One region of the Brachybacterium kimchii genome, then DNA from elsewhere that is predicted to be linked to it. Evidence: predicted binding sites of a transcription regulator. Region 1 holds the regulator's gene; the other holds the start of a gene.
What was found. Region 1 encodes LexA, which represses DNA repair genes until DNA is damaged. Its sites were predicted from a motif close to TCGAACANNTGTTCGA; they were not measured.
Positions count from the first base shown of each region.

Region 2: the regulator LexA is predicted to act here: its motif matches at 1,572-1,587, upstream of M4486_RS02580 (HNH endonuclease signature motif containing protein).

Region 1 covers NZ_CP097218.1:1,740,998-1,745,133, reverse strand. The annotation lists gene M4486_RS08270 (ATP-dependent DNA helicase) at 111-2,081, shown strand; gene lexA (transcriptional repressor LexA) at 2,146-2,826, opposite strand; gene M4486_RS08260 (LysM peptidoglycan-binding domain-containing protein) at 3,006-3,377, shown strand; gene nrdR (transcriptional regulator NrdR) at 3,452-3,925, shown strand; gene M4486_RS08250 (HelD family protein) at 4,113-4,136, opposite strand, start outside.
Region 2 covers NZ_CP097218.1:573,258-577,393, reverse strand. The annotation lists gene ligA (NAD-dependent DNA ligase LigA) at 1-258, opposite strand, end outside; gene M4486_RS02585 (GNAT family N-acetyltransferase) at 422-1,063, shown strand; gene M4486_RS02580 (HNH endonuclease signature motif containing protein) at 1,645-3,267, shown strand; gene M4486_RS02575 (LysR family transcriptional regulator) at 3,482-4,136, opposite strand, start outside.

The sequences.
Region 1 (4,136 bases):
CGCGGGCACCGACGCGCCTCGGCGATGCGCGCACGGCCCGCGGCTAGGGTGGGCCGGTGCCTGCCGCCCGTGAAGCCTCCGCGTCGCCGATCGCCGATCTCGACGTGCTCATGGAGGCCGCCGTGGAGGGCCTGGAGGGGACGCGCCGCGAGGGACAGACCCGGATGGCGAGCGCGGTCGACACGGCGCTCGAGGGGCAGCGCCACCTGCTGGTCCAGGCCGGCACCGGCACCGGCAAGTCGCTCGCGTACCTCGTGCCCGCTCTGCGCCACGCGGTCGTGACGGGACGGCCGGTCGTGGTCTCCACGGCGACCATCGCCCTGCAGTCGCAGATCGTGCGCAAGGACCTCCCGCGCATCGTCGAGGCGCTCGCCCCCCACCTCCCGCGCACACCCACGTTCTCCCTGCTCAAGGGGCGCGGGAACTACCTGTGCCTGCACAAGATCGACGGCGGCTACCCGAGCGACATCGACCCCGGGGCGCTCTTCTCCCAGACCGCCGCCGATCCCGCGAGCGGCTCCTCCGAACGCCTCGGGGAGCAGGTGAAGCGGCTGCGCGAGTGGTCGGCGCTCACCGACACGGGCGACCGCGACGACCTGGACATGCCGGTCTCCGACCGCGCCTGGCACCAGGTCTCGGTGACCGGCTCGCAGTGCCTGGGAGGGCACTGCCCGCTCGTGGACCAGTGCTTCGCCGAGCGCAACCGCGCCGTCGCCCGCGAGGTCGATCTCGTGGTCACGAATCACGCGCTGCTCGCGATCGACTCCTTCGACAACCACGGCATCATCCCCGACCACGATGCGGTGGTCTTCGACGAGGCGCACGAGCTCACGTCCCGCGTGACGAGCGCCGTCACCGACCAGCTGACCGTGGGCATGGTGCGCGGGGCCGTCCGCGAGCTGCGCGGGCTCGGCGTCGCCGCGACCGCCCTCGACGACGCCGGCGAGGAGCTGAACACGGTCCTTCCCGAGCTGCCCGACGGGAGGGTCATGGGCGCCCTGCCCAGCGCCGCCGCCGATGCGCTCGTCCACCTGCGCACTGAGGCCCGGGGTGCCCACGCCGACGCCAAGGACGCCGGCGGCGACGCCCCGACGGCGGCAGGCGCCCGCAAGGCCGTGCGCGCGAACCTGCAGGAGATCGTCGACGTCTGCGAGCGCCTCACCGCGCCCGACGAGGACGACGTCGTCTCGGTCTCCCACTCCGAGCGCACCGGGCGCTCGAGCCTCCAGGTCGCCCCGCTGGATGTCGCCGGCGCCATGCGCGGACGCATCCTCGAGGACACCACCGCCGTGCTGACGTCCGCGACGCTCGCCCTCGGCGGGCGCTTCGAGCCGCCCGCCCGCGCCATCGGCCTGGGCTCGCGCCGACGCATGGACGCCGAGGACGTCCCCCCGCTCGAGGACCGCAGCGCATGGGCCGGGATCGATGTGGGCAGTCCCTTCGACTATCGCCGCCAGGGCATCCTCTACGTCGCCTCCCACCTGCCCGCGCCGGGCCGCGAGGGCCCGTCGCTCGCGATGCTCGATCACCTCACCGAGCTCGTCGAGGCCTCGCGCGGCGGGGCGCTCTGCCTGTTCTCGTCGAGGCGGGGAGCGGAGGCTGCGGCCGAGCACGTGCGCGCGCGTCTCGACCTGCCCGTCGGCCTGCAGGGGGAGGACTCCCTGCCCCGGCTCGTCGAGCAGTTCCGCGGTGAAGACACCGCGAGCCTGTTCGGAACCATCGGGCTGTGGCAGGGCGTGGACGTGCAGGGACGCACGTGCCGACTGGTGACCATCGACCGCCTGCCGTTCCCGCGCCCCGACGATCCGCTCACCTCCGCACGCTCGGAGCGGGCCGACGCGGAGGGCGGCAGCGGATTCATGCAGGTCTCGGTGCGCCATGCCTCGCTGCTGCTCGCGCAGGGCGCCGGTCGCCTGATCCGCTCGCACGAGGACCGCGGCATGGTCGCGGTGCTCGACCCGCGTCTGCGCACCAAGCGCTACGGGGCCGTGCTGCGCGAGGCGATGCCGCCGCTGTGGCCGACGCAGGATCCCGAGGTCGCGCTCGCCGCCCTCGGACGACTGGCCCGCGCGGGGGACTGAGCCCGCAGGAGCCGAGCGCGCGCAGGGGATCGCAGGCGCGAGCGTCGGGGGCGGGAGGAGCGCGTCAGACGGCGCGCAGCACCGCCACGACCTTGCCGAGGATCTCGGCGTGGTCGCCCAGGATCGGGGCGAACGCGGGGTTGTGCGGCATCAGCCAGACATGGCCGTCGCTCTGGGCGAAGGTCTTGACCGTCGCCTCGCCGTCGATCATGGCCGCCACGATCTCGCCCTTCTGCGCGACCGGCTGCGAGCGCACGACGACCCAGTCGCCGTCGCAGATCGCGGCATCGACCATCGAGTCCCCGACGACCTGCAGCAGGAACAGCTCGCCGTCGCCCACGAGCTGCTGGGGCAGGGTGAAGACGTCCTCCACCTGCTCCTCCGCGGTGATCGGGATGCCCGCGGCGATCCGGCCGACGAGCGGCACGCTCACCGACGCGGAGGCCGCGGCGGCGCCGATCGACTCGACGGGCGCGAGGGTCGGCTCACCGGCGTCGTCGGGCAGCACGACCTCGAGCGCGCGCGGGCGCTTCGGATCGCGGCGCAGGAATCCCTTGCGCTCGAGCGCCTGGAGCTGGTGCGAGACGGAGGAGGGGGAGGTGAGGCCGACGGCATCGCCGATCTCGCGCATGGTCGGCGGGTAGCCGTGGCGCTCGATGGCGGCGGTGATGGTCTCGAGGATCCGTCGCTGGCGCGCGGTCAGGCCGTCGTCGGTCAGGTCGGGACCAGAGGTCGTCGGGGTCATCTGCGCGGCTCCTCGCTTCGTCTGTCCCACCCCTGCGTTTCAGTGGGACTCGTCGCTCAGCCTAGGCGTCGGGCGACCTGATTCCAAACATGTGTTCGAGGAAGGTCTTGCGTGTCGCGCACGGCGGGCCTACAGTCGTACACGTATTCGATCGAACAGGAGTTCGGACAATGGCCACCATGCTTCCCCTCCCCACCTCTTCGGCCCACGCCGGGCAGGGTTCTGCTCGCAAGGGTGTTCGACTGCAGCTCACCCGTCGCGGCCGCATCCTGCTGGCCGCCGTCGCGTTCCTCGCGGGCATCCTCGTCGCCCTGCTGGGCGTCCTGGTCCTCGGTGTCCCCTCCGCCTTCGCGGGCGATCCGCAGGAGCCTGTCACCGTGACCGTGGAGGCGGGCGACACGCTCAGCGACTACGCCGAGCAGTACGCCCCCGCCGGTGAGGACTCCCAGGACTTCGTGCGCGAGATGCGTTCGCTCAACGGCCTCTCGAGCCCCCGCATCACCGAGGGGCAGTCGCTCGAGCTCCCCGAGGGCAGCGTCGACGCCGCCTGATCCGCCGGGGCGCTGCGGCGGGAGCGCCGCGGGCCCTCCCTCGGCCCTCCGGTGCGCCCGGTAGGCTGGAGGACGTGCACTGCCCGTTCTGCCGCCACCCCGATTCGCGCGTCGTCGACTCGCGCACTGCCGACGACGGCGCCTCGATCCGGCGTCGTCGCCAGTGCCCGAACTGCTCGCGCCGCTTCTCCACGATCGAGACGGCATCCCTCGCGGTCCTCAAGCGCTCGGGAGTCAGCGAGGCGTTCAGCCGCTCCAAGGTGATCTCCGGAGTGCGCAAGGCCTGCCAGGGCCGCCCGGTGAGCGACGACCAGCTGGCCGTTCTCGCCCAGCGGGTCGAGGAGACCATCCGCCAGAGCGGCCAGGCCGAGGTCGACGCCCACGCCGTGGGCCTCGCGATCCTCCAGCCCCTGCGCGAGCTCGACGTGGTCGCGTACCTCCGCTTCGCGAGCGTCTACCAGGACTTCGACTCCCTCGACGACTTCGAGTCCGCGATCTCCGAGCTGCGTCAGGACGCCTCCGCGGGCAGCGGCGGCGCCTCGTCCTGAGCCGCGGAGCGGCCCGTCGGCCCTCGGGTCCGAGGCACGCGAGCCGCTGGATTCGTGGCGGATCCGTGTCGATCGGTGGAAAACGGTCCGAAGCACGGGCGTCATGCCCTTAAGATGTTCAGGGCGCGCCCAGCGGGCGCGCCGCCGACCGGCGGTCGTGGAGGGGAAGCCACGGCCGCCGGTCTTCTCATGTCCGGGGTGAGGACTCGGC
Region 2 (4,136 bases), 1.2 Mb from region 1:
GTGCACGGTCTGGGTGGGCGAGTCCGCCTTCGCCAGCTGCGGGTTCTTCGCCTCGAGCTCCTTGAGCTCGCGTTCGAGCTCGTCGTACTGCGCGTCGGCCATCGTGGGCGCGTCGTGGACGTAGTAGTCCTCGATGGCCTGCTCGATCTGTGCGGTCAGCTCCGCAATGCGCTCCTGCGCGCTGCGCGGGTCCTCGACGGATTCGGTCGAAGAGTCCGTGTCCGAGTTCTGGGGTGCGGGGGTGTCGTGTCCACTCACCCGTCCATTCTCCCCCATGGGTCCGACGGCTCAATGGCCGGACGGGGCGTGGATGGCCGGGCGGCACGACGAGGGCGCAAGGGGCCGGGGCTGGCGGAGGGTGCAGATGGAGGGCGCGGGAAACGGCGTGTCAGCCGCCGGCTTCGACGCCTATCGTGCGGGCATGGACGAGACGGTGCGGATCCGCGAGGCGAGGCGTGAGGACCTCGATCGCCTCCAGACGATCGAGGCCGCGGGCGATGCCATGTTCGCGGACCTCTTCGGTCCGGAGCCCTTCGGTCCGGACTCCGCCGAGAGTGGGGAGGCGCGGGCGGCGGAGCCGGGGGTCCTGCTGGTCGCCGTCGTCGGGGGCGGAGCGGGGGCCGACGAGCGGGTCGTCGGCTTCGCGCACGTGCTCGAGATCGACGGGGCCGCCGCTCGCGGGGACAGGCCGGAGGCGCATCTCGAGCAGTTGGCGGTGCTGCCCGCCTTCGGCCGCCGCGGCATCGGCCGAGGGCTCGTGGAGGCGTCGTGCGCATGGGCTGCGGGACGGGACCACATGCGGATCACCCTTCGCACCTATGCCGAGGTGCCGTGGAACGCGCCCTTCTACGCCCGCTGCGGGTTCCGGGTCGTCGACTCGACGGTCGAGGGCGGAGAGTTCGACACGGCCTTCCAGCGAGGGCTCGTCGAGACCGAGCTCGGGGCGGGGCTCGAGAGGCGTGGACGACGGGTTCTCATGGTGCGGGACGTCGGCCCCGGCGTCGGTCACGGAGCTCCAACCGCGACGCGCGCACGCTCCTGCGCACCTGGTCCAGGCCGATGAGCAGCATCGACAAGCACAGCGCGGCTGCCCCACATGCGAACCACAGGGGCGCCGACGACGGGTGGGGCTCCCATCCGTACTCCCCTGACCCATAGCGGTAGATCGTGATGTGTTCGCCGACGTCCGCGGATCCTCCGGAGACCGTGTCCTCGAGTCCCCGGTCCGTGCGGAAGACGACGACCGTTCCACGCCTGAAATGGGTCACCTGCGTCGCGGTGGCATGGACTTCCACAGGCTCAGCCGCGCCGTTCCCGGAGTAGATCGATAGGGCGACCACGGCCGCCGCTCCGAGCATCAGGGCTGCGACTGCGAAGGTGACGGCGAGGAAGGCGGTGCGCACAGGATCGGAGCCTAGCCCGGCGGCGCATGCACGCGGCCCCGGCGAGTCGAGCCGGTGCGACGGACGGCCTGAGGACCTCCCGCACTGCGCTGCATTCGCACCGAAGAGTTCTCCACAGTGCCCGATTCGTACTGGTTTTCGAAGGCGGCATCGCCTAAACTGGACATATCGAACACAGTTTCGAGCCGAGCTCTCTCGGGCACCCCGCTGCAGCACTCGCGATCACGAGGAGGTGAGCACGATGACGATGACCGATCCCGGCATCCACCAGGGCGTTTTGGGTGGCGCCGACTTCTTCGAGCCTCTCCCCTCGGGCGATGTGGTCGTGCTCGAGCCACTTCTCCCGGCGCGGACGAAGACCCCGGTGAACCGTGAGAACGCCTCCCGCCACGTCCAGGTCAGCCCCACCATCGAGGTCGACGAACTGGTGCACACGACCTGGGACCAGGGCGTCCACGAAGCACGCGAGCTGGCGCGCTCCCTTCTCCTCCTCGCACCGAAGTGGGAGGCCCGTCATCTCCCGGATGCGGATCGCGACAGGGTCCGTGTCGCCGACCTCGCGGTCGCGACCGCTCTGCGCTGCACCATCGATGCGGCGCAGCGCCGCATCCGCGACGCGCACCGCGCCGTCGATCTCCTTCCCCATGTGCACGCCCTCCTCGAGACGGGCGCCTTCCCGGCGTCCTGGTTCACCGAGCTCCTCTCCCGCACCAGCGGCCTCACGGACGACGAGATGGCGGTCGTCGACCTCACCGTGCGCTTCTGGGACGTCGGCATCGCGCCCGAGCAGTTCACGCGCAGCCTGAGCTCGGTGATCGCACGGCTGCTCTCCCGCCGCGAGCTGCCGCCGCATCTCGCGCCCGAGAACCGTCGGCGCGTCGAACTCCTCCCGGACGACACCCCGGGGATCGCCCGCATCGAAGTGCAGGGGCCGGCGCACGAAGTCGTCTCCTTCGCTCGCCGCCTGGACGCGAGCGCCCGCGCGGTCCAGCGGGCCCAGCGCCACGCCCTCGAGGACGGTTCCCCGATCCCCTGGGATCCCGAGGGCGAGGTCCTCGCCACCGGCATGCCCCTCTCGCTCGGTCACATCCGCTATCTGCTCACCACCCTCACCACGCCCGACACCCAGGGTGTCCACGTGCCCGCGGAGCGCTTCCGGCTAGGCGTGCTGGTGCCGATGATGACGATGCTCGGCCAGGACGACACCCCCGGCATGCTCGACGGGCGCATCCCCATCCCGGCGGACATGGCCCGTGACATCGCCGCCGGCCAGAGCGACTGGGTGCGGATCCTCACCGATCCCAGCAGCGGCGAGTTCCTCCAGCTCCCCGCAGACCGCTACCGGCCCACGCAGTCCATGCTCGAGCACCTGTGCGATCGCATGACCACGTGCGGCCTGCCCGGATGCACGCGCCCCGCGACCACGGCCACCGAGGCCGACCACATCGTCGAGTACGACCACGAGGATCCCGCGAGCGGCGGCACGACCTCGGTCGACAACCTGCACATGCTCTGCTGGCAGCACCACGCGATGAAGACCGAGGGGCTCATCGACCCCGTGCGCATCGAGCCCGAGGACTCCCCCAGCGGCCGACGGGGCACGCTCTGGGACGTGGCGGACAGGTTCCGCGTCTTCCTCGAGGACAACTCGGACATGGCCACGGCCGAGACCGTCGCCGACCTCGAAGGGGCCTGGGACCAGCTGTGCGACGCCCGCGCCAAGCATCGGCGGGCGCGCGACGGGCTCCCCTCGCTCACCGATCACCCGCCGGGTGCTGACCCGCCGTCCGGGTCGGGCTCCCCACCACCAGCGGGCTCACCGCCCCCGTCACCACGGGCCCCCTCGCCGCCTCCACCGTTCTGAATCCACGGCACCTGAGGCGCAACTCCTGATCCGACCGGCTGCGTCCTATCATCCGGTCACCGCACCACCGGCATCTCACCGACCGCACCCGGTCGCGCTGCACCCGCTGTTTCTTCGGCGAAGGCATGCGCGCCGGGTACGAGTCGTGCCCGGGCACGTGCATCCTCTGCCCGCACCACTCACATCGGCCCATGCCTCGCACGCACGTCCCCCATCACCCGCGCTCAGCACCGTCGGCGATCAGCGCCTGGAGCGCGCCCTCGAGCCGTCCCGGCCTCACGCCCGACCACACGGCCCGCAGTGAGCGCTCCAGCTCGACGTCTCTCACCGGCACCTCCACGAGCCGCCCCTCGCGCAGATCCCCGGCGACCACCAGTCGGCTCAGCAGGGCGCAGCCCGCACCGCCCGCCACGGCCGTGCGCACCGCGGCGTTCGAGTGCAGCTCGAGCGCGGGCGCCGCGACCTCACGAGGCGCGAGCGCCCGGGTGAGCACGTCGCGCGTCCCCGACCCCTCCTCGCGCACCACCAGCGGCGTGCCGGCGAGCAGATCGGCATCGATCCCGTGCTCGAGCACGTCCCGATCCTGCGCCCACGGATGCCTCGGAGCGACCACTGCGACCAGTCGGTCCCGCGCGACCTCGAGCGTGGTGAGCTCGTGCGGCACCTCGAGGCCCTCCACGAACCCGAGGTCGCCGCGTCCGCGGCGGAGCGCCGCGATCACCCCCGCCGTGTTCTCGACCTCGAAGGAGACCGGCACACCCGGCTGGTCCGCGGCGAGAGCGGCGAGGAACGTGGGCATCAGATGCTCGGCGATCGTCTGCGAGGCGAGGATCCGGATCCGCCCGGCGCCAGCGGCCGAGCGGACCTGC